Regions from separate parts of the Hymenobacter sp. DG01 genome, predicted to be linked through region 1. Evidence: riboswitches for the same ligand, from Rfam matches in the RefSeq annotation. Region 1 holds a riboswitch; each other region holds the start of a gene.

The links. Region 1 has a riboswitch for S-adenosylmethionine ahead of FGZ14_RS17945 (O-acetylhomoserine aminocarboxypropyltransferase/cysteine synthase family protein). Riboswitches for the same ligand answer to the same signal wherever they lie in the genome.
Region 2: linked by a shared signal. The riboswitch ahead of metH (methionine synthase) and the one ahead of FGZ14_RS17945 (O-acetylhomoserine aminocarboxypropyltransferase/cysteine synthase family protein) in region 1 are both predicted to bind S-adenosylmethionine.
Region 3: linked by a shared signal. The riboswitch ahead of FGZ14_RS07510 (phosphoadenylyl-sulfate reductase) and the one ahead of FGZ14_RS17945 (O-acetylhomoserine aminocarboxypropyltransferase/cysteine synthase family protein) in region 1 are both predicted to bind S-adenosylmethionine.

Annotation. Positions count from the first base shown of each region.
Region 1 covers NZ_CP040936.1:4,222,926-4,228,220, reverse strand. The annotation lists gene FGZ14_RS17960 (IPT/TIG domain-containing protein) at 1-408, opposite strand, end outside; gene FGZ14_RS17955 (hypothetical protein) at 653-1,069, opposite strand; gene FGZ14_RS17950 (LysM peptidoglycan-binding domain-containing protein) at 1,288-1,590, shown strand; SAM riboswitch class I at 1,954-2,067, shown strand; gene FGZ14_RS17945 (O-acetylhomoserine aminocarboxypropyltransferase/cysteine synthase family protein) at 2,451-3,839, shown strand; gene metX (homoserine O-acetyltransferase) at 4,072-5,187, shown strand; gene FGZ14_RS17935 (homoserine dehydrogenase) at 5,177-5,295, shown strand, end outside.
Region 2 covers NZ_CP040936.1:3,863,415-3,868,709, forward strand. The annotation lists gene metH (methionine synthase) at 1-3,521, opposite strand, end outside; SAM riboswitch class I at 3,593-3,706, opposite strand; gene FGZ14_RS16395 (alkene reductase) at 3,932-5,065, shown strand.
Region 3 covers NZ_CP040936.1:1,749,043-1,754,337, reverse strand. The annotation lists gene FGZ14_RS07520 (sulfate adenylyltransferase subunit 1) at 1-738, opposite strand, end outside; gene cysD (sulfate adenylyltransferase subunit CysD) at 857-1,798, opposite strand; gene FGZ14_RS07510 (phosphoadenylyl-sulfate reductase) at 1,850-2,626, opposite strand; SAM riboswitch class I at 2,939-3,030, opposite strand; gene FGZ14_RS07505 (hypothetical protein) at 3,124-3,423, opposite strand; gene FGZ14_RS07500 (oligosaccharide flippase family protein) at 3,471-4,949, opposite strand; gene FGZ14_RS07495 (hypothetical protein) at 5,074-5,295, opposite strand, start outside.

The DNA of each region.
Region 1 (5,295 bases):
ATAAGCTACCGTGATGGTAGGCGCACCTGAAGAGGGATGCAGTGACTGAAAGTATAGCTTGTAGGACGAATAGTTGCTTAAACTGGGTCCGGCAAGCGTGAACTGGAAATAGCGGCTGTTGGTACCGCTGGAGTTATTCATACCTAACGCCAGTCCGGCCGGAGCAGCACTAAAGGCATTTGTTCCGGCAGGGGTACCGGTAAAGGTAACAAAGGCCTCGGTGGAGGAAGCGGCGGCCCCAATGCCTGGGGCCGTAGTCGGCAGTAGGGTTTCGTAGCTGGTGCCGGAGTTAAAGTCGAAAGCGACAATGGTGCTGGTAGTTTGGCCCTGGCTGGCTAATGGTACCAGCAGAAACACGAGGAAACGGCAAAGCAAAGCCACTCGGCGGGCTGCCTGAAATATGAACATATGCACGAACTATGAATCCTAACAATAGAGCCCATATCTCTCAGGCTCAACCAAAAATACGTACAGTCACAGGATAAGCAATCCACAGGACCAGAAATGCCGGACCGGGCGGCAGCTGTGCCTGCCTAGCAGCCGGCGGGTAGCTTCTCCTCCTGCTTACCGGAGCGGCTCCACGCCTGAAGCCAAAAAAGCCCTTCCACACGTACGTGAAAGGGCTTTTTTGAGAATCTGACATTAAGCCAGATTATTCTTTTTCCAGGCGCAGCTCAGCACCCTGAGGGCTGCGGAGCGTGAGCTTGTCGTCGGTGAGGGTTACCACATCGAAGGTGTTGCTCTGGGAAGCGCCGTCGGGGGTCATCGTGATTTTCTTGTTGGCCTGGTCGAAATCGTACTTGCCGTTCACGGAGCCAGCAGGCGAGGTCATGTTGTACTGCTTGTTGGCGAAGAAGGTAATGCGCTCATCTTCCTGGGCATCGGTCTGCTTTACTTTATCACCCGTGGAGTCCAGCTCCTTATCGGTTTTCCAGATTTTGCTTTCGGTGCCATACAGCATGTTCACACCTTCCACTTTGCCTTCTTTGCTGCCGCAGGAGGCGGCAAACAGGGTCACAAACAGAAGGAGGCTGGCGAGGTAGCGCAACGGTGCAGCTTGATTTTTCATGGGGGTAGGGGAAAGAGTAAATAAGAGGGAGAAATACCATCAGACGCAGCGCCTGACTTTGCGCTTCTTACGGGGCAGTTGCGCAAGATGTTCAGCCCGTCCGTGCTTGAGCTTCATGCCCATAACTTATTGCGGGCCTTGGCGTAATACTCCCTACCGACCCCGTTTATGCACTTGGTAGTCGGTTGATTTCTCCACCCTTACCTGACTTTACGACCATGGGACTGTTTGATTTTCTCTCTAACGACGGCGAAAAAAAGCCTGTTCAACCCGCTGCTAAACCCGCTGCCGGCGGCGCTACCGATTTCTTTGGCAACGCCAACCAGCCCGCCGCTGCTCCGGTTGCTGCCCAAGGCGAAACCTACACGGTAGTGAGCGGCGACTCGCTTTCCAAAATCGCTAAGCATCATTACGGCGATGCTGCCAAATGGCATCAGATTTATGATGCCAACAAAAGCATCATCGGCTCTAACCCCGACCACATCGAAGTAGGCCAGGTGCTGACGCTGCCCAAGCTATAAACCTTAACCTCAGCTTCGAAATATCCTAAAAAAGCCACTCTGCCATGAGTGGCTTTTTTGCTTTTTAGCAGTCCCTTTTTGCAAACACCGAGTACTCAGATTGAGTACCGAGGGCAATTATTTTCATCAATGGGCAAGGACCTACCCCTTCGCTCAAGCTTAAACCCTGCTGATTTTTCACAGGATTTATCCATTGAAAATCAACCTATTAAATACAAAAAATAATTATCCTCAAACTCCACAGTAACAATAGCAAGCGGAAATAATATTTTTCAACCACCTATTGCATATATCAAAAACAGCACTATACCTTTGCAATACCAACCCGGTACTCTCCCGCTCGCGGCGGGATAGTTTTCATAAGATTTATACAGAAGCGGCGAGAGAACAGGCTCCGTGACCCGCTGGCAACCTTCGACCGCGCGAAAGGTGCCAATTCCTGCCCGACCAAGCTTTTGCTGGCGGGGCATATAACTCAGGAGTACCATGGAAAACACCTTCGCTTTCGCCCCCTTCACCCCCAACGCCCCGGTCGCTTTGTCGCGTATCGCCTCGCCGTGGGCTTTCTGCGTTTCGGTAGCTGCTCCAGCCACTGCCGCAAACCGGCGAATGCGAATGCGCTGCTGTAGCGCCTGTTGTTGCTGTTGCTAGCCCTGAGCGGCTACCCAACATCCCTACCCCTTTTTCCGGCCTGAACCCTCGGTGACCCGCAGCGGCACTCAGGTTCTGCGCATCGCAACTGGCTTTCGGAGCAACTCCATGCTGGTTCGGGTGCGGCCCTCGCTACGCCTTGTCGTGGCTCTCTTCCAGCGTTTTCGCTCCCTCTTCCATACCCAAACGGCCTTTAACCCTGCCCTGCCATGTCCACGCAGAACCTCCACTTCGAGACCCTCCAACTCCACGCTGGCCAGCAGCCCGACCCCGTAACCGGTTCCCGCGCCGTGCCGCTGTACCAGACCACCAGCTATGTGTTCAAGAACGCCGAGCACGGTGCTAATCTGTTTGCGCTGAAGGAGTTTGGCAACATCTACACCCGCCTCATGAACCCGACTACTGACGTGTTCGAGCAGCGGGTAGCGGCGCTGGAAGGTGGCGTAGCGGCCTTGGCCGTTTCCTCGGGGCAGGCCGCGCAGTTCATTGCCCTGAACAACATTCTGCAGGCCGGCGACAATTTTGTGAGCACCACCCACCTGTATGGCGGCACTTACAACCAGTTCAAGGTGGCATTCAAGCGCCTGGGCATTGAGGTGCGCTTCGCCGACGGCGACCAGCCGGAGAAGTTTGAGGCCCTGATTGATGAGAACACCAAGGCTCTTTACCTGGAAACCATTGGTAACCCCAGCTTCAGCATTCCGGACTTTGAGCGCATTGCCGCCATTGCCAACAAGCACGACCTTCCCCTGATTGTAGACAATACCTTTGGGGCCGGGGGCTACCTTTTCCGCCCCTTGGAGCACGGCGCGCACATTGTGGTAGAATCGGCTACGAAGTGGATTGGTGGCCACGGCACTAGTATTGGGGGCGTGATTGTGGATGGCGGCACCTATGACTTTGGCAACGGCAAGTTCCCGCAGTTCACGGAGCCCTCGGAAGGTTACCACGGGCTGGTGTTTAATGATGTGTTCGGGAAGGGCGGACCATTTGGCAACATTGCCTTTATCATCCGGGCACGGGTAGAGGGCCTGCGCGACTTTGGCCCATCCCAGAGCCCATTCAACGCCTGGCAGCTGATTCAGGGTTTGGAAACGCTGAGCCTGCGCGTAGACCGCACTGTGGAAAACGCCCTGCGCGTGGCTACCTGGCTGGAACAGCATCCGCAGGTAGAGGCCGTGAACTACCCCGGCCTTAAGAGCAGCCCCTACCACACCCTGGCCCAGAAATACCTGAAGCGCGGCTACGGCGGGGTTCTCACCTTCGCCATCAAAGGCAGCAAGGAAACCGCTACGCAGTTTATTGACAACCTGAAGCTGGTGAGCCACCTGGCAAACGTAGGCGACGCCAAGACGCTGATCATTCAGCCCTCGGCCACTACCCATCAGCAACTCTCCGACGAGGAGCAGCGCGCGGCCGGCGTAACGCCTACCCTGCTGCGCCTCTCGGTAGGCATTGAGCACTTTGAAGACATCCGGGCCGATCTGGCGCAAGCCTTTGACGCCGTGCGCAACGCAGCCTCGGTTTCTTCTGAGGAAGCCGGTAGCACCCTGCTACCCGAGCCGGAAGTAGAACATGCCGCTACGCTGGAAGTCTAGCACTTGAGAGGGGTTGATTCCTGGCGGCAGGTGAGAGAGCCGCCAGGTAGCTTCTTCCAGCACCGCGGTAAGCGGGTAGGCGCTGAAGTTTTTTGTGAGAGAGGAATCTTCAGCAGACAGCCGCCCGCGCTTAGCCGGGGCGGAGCCGGGCAGAATCGGCTCCGCCCGCGGGCTAGGTTTTCGCGCATTACCACCACTATGCGTCAGGATGACGCGGCAAGGATTTTCTCCTGTGAAGACGACTGATACTCCTACGGCTCCCGTGAGAAGCTCCCTGGCGCCGCTTCAGCTGCCGGCTGCTCCTAGTATGCCTGAGCCCGACGAACCACACCTGTTCCGCCTACCCCGGCCTCTGCGACTGGAAAGCGGGGCCACGCTGCCCCGGGTAGAAGTTACCTATCATACCTACGGCCGCCTCAATGCCGCCCGCGACAATGTGGTGTGGGTGTGCCATGCCCTTACGGCTAATGCTGATGTACTAAGCTGGTGGCCCGGCCTAGTTGGCCCCGCCTGCCATTTCGATCCGGCCGACTGGTTTATTGTGTGTGCCAATGTGCTGGGCTCCTGCTACGGCACTACCGGCCCGCTCACCCCCGACCCGCTGACCGAACAGGTAGCCTACCACGAGTTTCCGCTGCTCACCATCCGCGACATGGTAGCGGCTCACGAAGCTCTGCGCGAGCACCTGGCCCTGACCTCTATTCATACCTTGATTGGGGGCTCTCTGGGGGGGCAGCAGGCCGTGGAATGGGCAGTGCAACGGCCCGAATTGTTCGAGAACTTAGTGCTATTGGCTACCAACGCCCGGCACTCGGCCTGGGGTATTGCCTTCAACGAGGCCCAGCGGCTGGCCATCTTCGCCGACCCCTCCTACCCCACCGCCACGCCCGAAGGTGGTGCGGCGGGCCTGCGGGCAGCCCGGGCCCTGGCCCTGCTCAGCTACCGCAGCTACCAAGCCTACGGCCAAACCCAGACGGACACCGACGACACGAAGCTGACGGACTACCTCGCCAGCTCTTACCAGCGCTACCAAGGCGATAAGCTGGTAAATCGCTTCAATGCCTACAGCTACGTCACGCTGTCAAGGGCCATGGATAGCCACCATGTGGGCCGGGACCGGGGAAGCGTGAAAGCCGCTCTGGACCGCATCCGGGCCCGCACGCTGGTTATTGGTATTACCTCCGATGTGTTGTTCCCGACCTCCGAGCAACAACTGCTAGCCCGCCACATCCGGGGAGCCATGTACGCTGAAATGGACTCGCACTACGGCCACGACGGCTTCCTTATTGAAACTGCCCAGATTACTCATTTCCTCGACCGATTCTACGTTCAGAGCTATGCCCACTAACACTGCCCCTATTTCTGCTTCCTTTGTTGCCCGGCCCTGGCGGGTGGGTCTGATTGGGTTTGGCTGTGTAGGCCAGGGCCTCTACGATATCCTGGATCAGCAGCCCGA
Region 2 (5,295 bases), 360 kb from region 1:
TACATGGCCAGGTTCTCGGTGAGACGGATGCCCGTAGTGTTTTCTGCGTCGAGGAGTTCAAACAGGGTAACTTTCTCGGTGTGGTCGGGGCAGCCTGGGTAGCCGGGAGCGGGGCGCACACCTTTGTATTTCTCCTGAATGAGATCTTCGTTGGAGAGGTTCTCGGCAGGGTCGTAGCCCCAGAACTCTTCGCGCACGCGCTGGTGCAGGCGCTCCGCAAATGCCTCAGCTAGGCGGTCAGCCAGGGCTTTCACCATGATGCTGGAGTAGTCGTCGTGCTCTTGCTCGTACTTTTCTAGCAGCTTCTCAATGCCTAGGCCAGCCGTTACGGCAAACCCGCCAATGTAATCTTCGCGGCCGGTTTCGCGCGGAGCCACAAAGTCGGAGAAGGCCAGGTTGGGCACGCCGGGTGCTTTCTCGCTCTGCTGGCGCAGGGTAAAGAACTCCGTCTGGATTTCCTCGCGGGTGTCGTCCTTGAAGATCTGGATGGTGTCGTGGCCGACGGTGTTGGCGGGCCAGAAGCCCAGCACGGCGCGGGCCGTGAGCAGCTTCTCGTCGATGATTTGCTTGAGCAGCTTCTGGGCGTCGTTGAAGAGCTGGGTGGCGGCTTCGCCCACGTTCTCGTCGGTGAGGATGCGAGGGTAGCGGCCTTTGAGCTCCCAGGTCTGGAAGAAGGGCGTCCAGTCGATGTACTCAGCCAACTCCGCCAGTGGGTAGTCTTCCAGTGTTTTGGTGCCCAGGAAGCTCGGCTTCACGATGCGGCTGGTTTCCCAATCGGCTTTGAAACCGTTTTCGCGGGCGGCTTCGATGGTCAGGTAGTTCTTCTCGCGCTGGCGTCCGGCATAGTCCTCACGGAGCTGGCGGTATTCCTCACGCACCGTGCGGGCGTACTCCACATCAGCGGTGCCTAGCAGGGCCGCAGCTACACCCACCGAGCGGGACGCATCATTCACGTGCACGATGGGGCCAGAATAGTTGGGCGCAATTTTCACCGCGGCGTGCAGACGGGAGGTAGTGGCACCACCAATGAGCAGCGGCGTTTTAAGGCCGCGCTTTTCCATTTCCTGAGCCACGTACACCATTTCATCCAGACTCGGGGTGATGAGGCCACTGAGGCCAATTACGTCCACTTGCTGCTTCACGGCTTCGTCCAGAATCTTTTCCAGGGGCACCATTACGCCCAGGTCCACAATATCGAAGTTGTTGCAGGCCAGTACCACGCCCACGATGTTCTTGCCGATGTCGTGCACGTCGCCTTTCACCGTGGCCAGCAGGATTTTACCGGCGGTTTGCCGGTCGCCGCTTTGCTTGTCGGCCAGCAGGTAGGGCTCCAGGTAGGCCACAGCCTTCTTCATCACGCGGGCCGACTTCACCACCTGGGGTAGGAACATCTTGCCCGCGCCAAACAGGTCACCAACTACGTTCATGCCAGCCATCAGGGGGCCTTCAATTACTTCGAGTGGCCTAGCGACCTGCTGACGCACCTGTTCAGTGTCTTCGTCGATGAACTCCGTGATGCCTTTCACCAATGCGTGCTGCAGGCGCTCGGCTACGGGCAGGCTGCGCCAGGCGTCGGCTACTACTTCGGTTTTGTCCTTCTGCTTTACTGTGTCGGCGAATTCCACGAGGCGCTCGGTGGCATCGGGGCGGCGGTTCAGGAGCACATCTTCTACCAGCTCTAGCAGGTCCTTGGGTACTTCGTCGTACACGGCTAGCTGGCTGGGGTTCACGATGCCCATATCCAGGCCGGCCCGGATGGCGTGGTAAAGGAAGGCCGAGTGCATGGCTTCGCGCACCACGTCGTTGCCGCGGAATGAGAAGCTGATGTTGCTGACGCCGCCGCTGGTGAGGGCGCCGGGCAGGTTTTGCTTGATCCAGCGGACGGCCTCAATGAAGTCGAGGGCGTAGGTGCGGTGCTCCTCCATGCCGGTGCCCACCGTCAGGATGTTGGGGTCGAAGATGATGTCCTCGGCCGGAAAGCCCACTTCGTTCACCAGAATGTCGTAGCTGCGCCGGCAGATTTCGATGCGCTTCTCGTAGTTGTCGGCCTGGCCGTTCTCATCGAAGGCCATTACCACCACGGCGGCGCCGTACTGGCGCACGGTGCGGGCGCGCTCCTTAAAGGTTTCCTCGCCCTCTTTCAAGGAAATGGAGTTGACAATGCTCTTGCCTTGTACGCATTTCAGGCCGGCTTCCAGCACGCTCCACTTCGAGGAGTCAATCATAATCGGCACCCGCGAAATGTCGGGCTCCGAGGCAATCAGGTTCAGGAACGTGGTCATGGCCTGCTCCGAGTCGAGCATGCCTTCGTCCATGTTCACGTCGATGACCTGGGCGCCGCCTTCTACCTGGTCGCGGGCTACTTGCAGGGCGGCTTCGTAGTTGCCGGTTCGGATGAGGCGGGCAAAGGCGCGGGAACCGGTTACGTTGCACCGCTCGCCCACGTTCACGAAGAGGCTGTCGGGGTAGATACCGAAGGGCTCTAGGCCACTCAGGCGGGTAGCTTTCGGCAGCTCGGGCAGCTTACGCGGCTCATACTTGTCGGCCAAGCGGGCCAGCTCACCGATGTGCTGAGGCGTGGTGCCACAACAACCACCCACCACCGTCACGAGACCTTCCTTGAGGTAGTTTTCTACCACGCCCGCAAATTCCTGGGCCGACTCATCGTAACCGCCAAACGCATTCGGCAAACCGGCATTCGGGTAAGCCGAGATGTGCACGTCGGCAATACGGCTCAGCTCCTTGATGTACACCTGCAACTGATCGGCGCCGAGGGCACAGTTCAGGCCCACGCTCAGCAGGGGCAGGTGGCGAATCGAGTTCCAGAACGCCTCTACCGTCTGCCCCGAGAGGGTGCGGCCGGAAGCGTCGGTAATGGTGCCGGAAATCATGACGGGCACCACGCGGCCGCCTTCATCGAAGAACTTCTGAACGGCATACAGTGCTGCTTTGGCGTTCAGTGTGTCGAAGATGGTTTCGATGAGTAGCGCGTCGGAACCGCCGTCAATGAGGCCGCGCACCTGCTCGTGGTAGGCAGTGGCTAGCTCGTCAAACGTCACGGCCCGGAAGCCGGGGCGGTTCACGTCGGGGGAGAGGCTAGCGGTACGGTTGGTGGGCCCAATGGCGCCGGCCACGAAGCGGGGCTTATCGGGGTTCTGGGCCGTAAACTCGTCGGCTACTTCCTTGGCAATGCGCGCCGACTCGTAGTTGAGCTCATACACGATGTCCTCCAGGGCGTAGTCTGCCTGGGCAATGGTGGTGCCGCTGAAGGTGTTGGTTTCCACCATGTCAGCCCCAGCCGCGAAGTAATCGGCGTGGATGCCTTTGATGATATCGGGGCGGGTGATGCTGAGCAGGTCGTTGTTGCCGCGCAGAGGCTTGGGGTGGTCGGCGAAGCGCGTGCCGCGGAAGTCAGCCTCTTCCAGCTTGTGGCGCTGAATCATGGTGCCCATGGCGCCATCCAGAATCAGGACACGTTTGGCAAGGATATCGTGCAGCGGGGAGTCAGTGACGGTCGGCATATCGGCTCTTCAAGTAATTCGGCAGCGAAAAAGTGCCTATCCAGAGAGAGCCGTGCGGGAAGCGCGTCCTGTTCTTATCTTCTTCCAGACCGCCTAAGCAGCTCGGAAAGGGAATTAGCACCTTGTTTTATTTCAGGTTGCTAAGACGTCATCGGGCCCAATCCCTCGGTCTTTCTGGATAAGTAACTCTGCGAAGATACAACCGGAATCTTCGAAATTCAATTCGGGAAGCCGGGAGCGGGGCTGGCTCACCGATTTTGGGCCGAAGAGCCTCTCGGCAGCGCAAAGGCAGCGCGCCTCCACCAGCCTAGCAGGAAAATAAATGTAACCGCGGCGGAAACATATATGTAGGTACCCGAGTTGCTACGCGCTGGATCCGCAGGTAGCGGGTTCTCTATATAGACTTCATCATGAGCCAAACCACCAATCTGTTTACGCCCGTGCAAGTGGGTGCCCTCACGCTGGCCAACCGCTTCGCCATGGCTCCCATGACACGCAGCCGCGCTACCAACGAGGCTACCGCCCCCACCGACTCCGTGGTGAAATACTACGTGCAGCGCGCCTCAGCCGGCCTCATCATCTCCGAAGGCTCTCAGGTATCGCCCCAGGGCGTGGGCTATATCAATACGCCCGGTATCTACTCGGAGGAGCAGGTAGCCGGCTGGAAAAAAGTGACGGATGCCGTGCACGCTGCCGGGGGCCGCATTTTCATTCAGCTCTGGCACGTAGGGCGCGTATCGCACCCCTTCTTCCACAACGGGGAGCTACCCGTAGGGCCCTCGGCCATCAAGCCCGAAGGCGCCAAAGCCTTTACCGGTCAGGGCTTTGAAGATGTGCCAACGCCGCGCGCTCTGGAGTTGAGCGAAATCCCGGGGGTAGTAGATCAGTTCCGCCAGGCCGCCCGCAATGCCAAGCTCGCCGGTTTCGATGGGGCTGAAATTCACGGTGCCAACGGCTACCTGCTTGATCAGTTTATTCAGGACGGCTCCAACCAGCGCGCCGATGAGTACGGCGGCAGCCTGGAAAACCGCAGCCGCTTCGTGCTGGAAGTGGTAAAGGCTGTGGTGGATGAGCTGGGCGCCGACCGTGTAGGCATCCGCCTCTCGCCCCAGGGTAGCGCCAGCATCAAGGACTCTGATCCGGTGAAAACCTTCAGCTACGTAACCGAGCAGCTCAACCAGTTCAACCTGGCCTACCTGCACGTCATTGAGGCCCTGCCCGGCCACCCCATGGCCCAGCCTCAGGCTCCGGCCGTAGCGGCCCACCTGCGCAAAATCTTCAACGGCACCTTCATCCTGAACGGCGGCTACACCCAGGAAACCGCCGATAAGGCCCTGGCCAACAACGAAGCCGACGTTATTGCCTTCGGGGTGCCTTTCATTGCCAACCCCGATCTGGTGGAGCGCTTCCGCATCGGGGCCGCCCTTAATACCCCCGACCCCAGCACGTTCTACGTGCCCGGCGACAAAGGCTATATCGACTACCCCTCTCTGCAGGAGCAAGGTGTAGATACGAAAGAGCCCGTGGATTACCAGAACAACTAAGCCGACCCCGCCTGGCTTACAGAAACCCGCTTCGGCCCCGGCCGAAGCGGGTTTCTTTGTAATGGGCCTCACCCTGGCTTTGCTACCCAGGGAGAAAGGTGCCAGACGATAAAGCTGTTGGCGGCTACCAGCGCGGGCGAGCATTTATTGACCGAAACCGGGCGTAAGTGCTCAGGTTAGACCGGTTCGTTGATAATTTGCTTTTCTTATATAGAGTAGGATTAATTCTT
Region 3 (5,295 bases), 2.3 Mb from region 1:
GTACTGGCCGCTCTGGATCTGGCCGGCGTAGCCACGGTAATCGGGCAGCTCGGCGGTTTGGGGCCGGATGACGTACTGGACCTGGAAGCGACCCGGCGCGGCCGTTTCCGAAGCGCCGGGCACGCTTTCCAGGTGCTCCAGCAGGCTCGGGCCAGTGTACCAGGGTAGGAGCACCGACTTCTTCACCACGTTGTCGCCGTTGAGGGCGCTGAGCGGAATAGCCGTGGCTGCGGGCAGGTTGAAGTGGTTGGTCAGCTCGGCGTAGTCGGTGGCAATCTTGGCGAACACGGCTTCGTCGTAGCCTACCAGATCCATCTTGTTCACGGCCAGCACAAAGTGCCGGATGCCCAGCAGGGCGGCAATGAGCGTATGGCGGCGGGTTTGCTCAATCACGCCCTGGCGCGCATCTACCAACACAATGGCCAGGTCGGCGTTGCTGGCGCCGGTTACCATGTTACGGGTGTACTGCACGTGGCCCGGCGCATCGGTAATGATGAACTTGCGGCGGGGGGTAGTGAAATACTTGTAGGCGACATCAATGGTGATGCCCTGCTCGCGCTCAGCCCGCAAGCCATCCGTCAGCAAAGCCAAATCCACGGTGCCATTAGAGGCCTGCCGCTTTTCCAGGGCCGCCAGCACGTCCAGCGACACCGATTCGGAGTCGTAGAGTAGCCGCCCAATCAGGGTGCTTTTGCCGTCATCGACGCTGCCGCAGGTGATAAATCGAAGTAAGTCCATGTTGGTGATGAGGTGAAAGGTGATGAGGTGAAATGTGTTGTGGGATGATGGAGTAGAGGGAGGAAGCCATTGCAGGACCATTCTTTTCACCTCATTACTTCATCACCTCATCACCCCACTAGAAATACCCGTTGCGTTTGCGGTCTTCCATGCCGGCTTCCGAGATGTTGTCGTCGAGGCGGGTAGCGCCCCGCTCGCTTACTTTGGCCAGCAGCAGGTCCTGGATGATGTCTTCCACGGTGGCGGCGTCGCTTTCCACGGCGGCCGTGCATGTAGAGTCGCCGACGGTGCGGAAGCGCACCTGCCGGGTCACGATTTCATCGTCCTTATCCAGGCGCAAGTGCTCCGAAAGGCCTAGTAGCTGGCCGGTAGGTAGCACCACGCAACGGCGCTCATGACCGAAGTAGATGTCGGGCAGGGCAATGTTCTCGCGCTGGATATAGCGCCACACGTCCAGCTCCGTCCAGTTGGAAATGGGGAACACGCGCACGTTTTCGCCCTTCTGGATGCGGCCGTTGTAGATGTTCCAGAGCTCGGGGCGCTGGCGCTTAGGGTCCCACTGCCCAAACTCGTCGCGGACGGAGAAAATGCGCTCCTTAGCCCGGGCCTTTTCCTCGTCGCGGCGAGCCCCGCCGATGCAGGCATCGAACTCAAACTCCTCAATGACCTCCAGCAGCGTATAGGTTTGCAGGGGATTGCGGCTGGGAAACTTGCCGCCCGGCTCGCGCAGGCGCTGCCGCTTGATGGTATCTTCCACTTGGCGCACGATCAGCTTTTCGCCCAGGTTTTCAGCTAGCTGGTCGCGGTAGGCCAGTACCTCGGAGAAGTTGTGGCCGGTATCGACGTGCACCAGGGGAAACGGGAAGCGGCCGGGCCGGAAGGCCTTTTCCGCGAGGCGGGTCAGCACGATGGAGTCTTTGCCGCCCGAGAAGAGTAGGGCTGGGCGCTCAAACTGGCCGGCCACTTCCCGCAGGATGTGGATGGCTTCGGCTTCCAGCCGGTCGAGATAATCGAAAGAAGGGGTACTCATGTGTAGAACACGATTTAGCGCAGAAGTCAGCTAAACTGGCGGAGCTGCTGTAGAGACGAATGAGAGGTAAAAGGCCCGTGGCTAGCCTGCCGGAACGGGCTCCACCACCGGGTCGGGGCCGTTGTGATGGGCGGTGGCGTGCAGGCCGCACTCCTTGGCCGAAAGGTCTTCCCACCACCAGCGGCCGGCCCGGAAGTCCTCGCCCGGCCGAATGGCGCGGGTGCAGGGGGCACACCCGATGCTCACGAAGCCCTGCTGATGCAGGGTGTTCACCGGCACTCCGTTTTCCTGGGTGAAGGCCACGGCCTGGTCCCAGGTCCAGTCGAACAGCGGATGGATTTTAACCAGGTTATGAGCCGCGTCCCACTCCACGGGGTCCATGGTTTGGCGGTTCTGCGACTGCTCGGCGCGGATGCCCGTAACCCAGGCGGCTTTGCCGGCCAGGGCGCGGTTCAGGGGCTTCACTTTGCGGATATGGCAGCACTCCTTGCGGTTCTCCACACTCTCGTAGAAGGAGTTAGGGCCTTTGGCTAGCATCAGCTGCTCTACGCTTTCCCGCTGGGGGTAGTACACCGCAATGGGCTGCTCGTACTTCAGCAGGGTCTTGTTCCAGGTGGCGTAGGTTTCCTGGAAATTCCGGCCCGTATCGAGGGTGAAAACCTGAATGGGAAGCTGGTGGCTGAAGATTAAATGGCTGATAATCTGGTCTTCCAGGCCGAAAGAGGTCGAAAAAACGGCCTGTTCGGGGAAGCGTTCAGCCACGAGGCGCAGCCGCTCCAGGGCCGTAGCCTGGATCAGCCGGGGGCGCAGGTCGTCGAGCAAGGCGCGGACGGCCGGCGCAGCAGTTGCTGCTGACATAACAAGAAGGGGAGGGAAGCCGGCCCACAGGCGCAAACTTCAGCTGACAGGATGGCCCTACCCCGCGGTGGCAGCCAAACAAGGAGGCGCAGCCAGCAGCGGCAAGGGCGAAAAGCCGGGTGTGCGGGCAGAGTCAGCTACACAAAAAACTGTGTCAGCAGAGCTGCCAGGCGCACAAACCAGGAAAAAAAGAAGGGTGCGTTACGCCTGACAACAACACGCCATGCCCATCATAGCACAACACCCATGCTGTAGAGCAATGGTGGTGGCGGATGTGGCGGCGGAGTTAGACAAGCGGTTCACGGTACGTTGTTTTTATATGGTCAGGACTTGGCACCGTTTCGGATGGTCCGCTGGTTGCCGGCGCTTCGTCGAGCCTGTCTCTCCACGCCTCTGTATAAAAACAATCCTTTCAGGTAAAGAATTGATGGGGCAAAAGTAGCGGCCAGAATTTTATACTTCCAAATTTTATTTTTCTGGTCAACTAAAAATCCTGATTATTCGCCGTGGCTGACGCTCGTAATTACGCCATCGGCCCCAATGCTTAGGTAGATATTATCGGAGGCTGCAGGCGAGGCCTTGTACACGTACGCTGAATCAGCAGAAACGCCCAGCATTCTGCGCGACGGAGCGCCGCCCATTATTCTCATTGCCTGCTGTTTAGACATGCCCACCCGGACCAGATAGGAATTGTGCTGGTTTCTTTTCCCGGGTATATGCTCCCTGAAAATCACAACCAGTAAAAGGAAGAAAGCAATGGCTAAAATTGACCCCAGAAAATGCTTCACCGCGTTCATAGAAGATAGTATATCAGTCTGTAGAATAATAATATATAAAACAACGGCTAGTGTTTCCGTTGTTTAAGTTTGCTGAGAAAAGCAGTTGCTTCGGGGGCCGAGTTCGTCACCAGAATCAGTCCGCCGTACACCAGCGTCAGCACGGTGGAGCGCAGGAGCATGGTAAGCAGGGGCGAGCTAAGGGAGGGCATCAGCCAGCCTGCTACCCCCGCCACGGCCGCAATACCTAGTATCAGCGGGATGCGCCAGGTAAAGGGCTGCATGCGGTAGCTGTGCCACACAAACCAGGTGCGGGCCACGTTAATGCTGACTTGCGCGATGCAGGCCGCTACCGCCGCCCCCACCATGCCCAGGCGCGGAATCAACAAACCGTTGAGCAGAATAGTGAGCAGCGCCAGTGACACGTTGAAAATCAGGTCGAACCGGTAGCGTGGAGACGTTACTACCATCAGGCCATTAACGCCCGTGATGCCATCGAAGAGCTTGCTGGCCAGTAGGAGCAGCACCACCACCGTACCCTCGGCGTAGCGGGCGTTGCGCATCAGGGAGTAGATAAAGTCCAGATTCAAGGCGATGCCCAGGAACAACAGGCAGCCGATGAGGGTGTTGAGGCGGGTAGCGCGGCGGTAGAAGTCGGCCATGCGCGGGAGGTCCTGCTGCTTCCAGTAGTCGGCCAGGAGCGGAAAGGCTATTTTGTTGAGGGAGCGGGCCGGAATAGCCAAGGCCGTACTGATGTTGCCGGCCACCACGTAAATGCCGGCCGCCGCCACGCTCACCTGGGCGCCCACCATCAGGGTGTCGATGAACATAATGATGCTGCCCGACAGGCTGCCAAGCAGGGTAAAGGCGCCCATGCCCAGCATTTCGCGCAGGGGGCGCACCGTGAGCACCTGCTGCGTAGGTCGCCAGTGCAGCTCCCCGATGGCCGCCGTGTAAGCCGTCAGCAGCAAAGCAATGACGCTGTTTACGCTCACAAACCACAGCACGTAGCCTGAGAAAGACAGGTAGCCAAAGCCAAACAGGAAAGCCCCCGTCACAATCAGAACTCGCAGCAGAATATCCTGCACGAAGGACGAGAAAGCCGTGTGGTACAGCGCCTTGAGGTAGGCATCCTGCACCGAGTAAAGCATGGTAAACAAGGCCAGCACGGCACCCCAGGCGTAGTACGGCGCCAGTAGGGGCGCATCCCGCCCATACCAGGGCAGCAGCAGTGGCTCGCCCAGAAAATACAGGGCCGTGACCACTGCAAACCCCAGCAGCGGCACACCCAGCAGCAGCGGCAGAAACCCTCGGTGCCCCGACTCTGGATGGCGGAAGTAAGGGAAAAAACGGATGCCCACGCTGGCAAAGCCAAAGGCCGCAACCTGGGCGTAGAGCGTGGCTACCGACGACAGGGTGGCCGTAACCCCCAGCTGCTCGGGCTGCAGAAAGTTGGGTAGCACCAGAGCCGTACTCACGAAGCCCAGCGCCAGCCCGATGTAGGAAATAATGGTGTTGCGCAGCCCCTGCCGCTGAACGATACCCAAACGGTGAAGTGATAAATGAGTGAATGAATGAATGTTCCAGCTGTCGTTCTAAGCGAAGCGAGAGGTCTAGGTTCTCCACGCGGCGGAGTAACCCAGATTCCGACCGAAGCGAGGAATGACATTGCTAGCCCATTCGCTCACAAATTTCCCGGCCGTTGACGAAGGCCACGTTGCGGCCGCGAAGGTACTCCATGATTTCGGCGAACTGGCGGGGGCCGTTGGTTTCGTTGGCCGGGTCGAAGTTCTCGTTGTGCCAGAGCACCGTGCACACGCCCCCGAACCGCTCTATTTTCTGAAACATCGGCATCAAAGCCGGCAGGATTTCCTTGGTAGCCAGTTGGAGGTA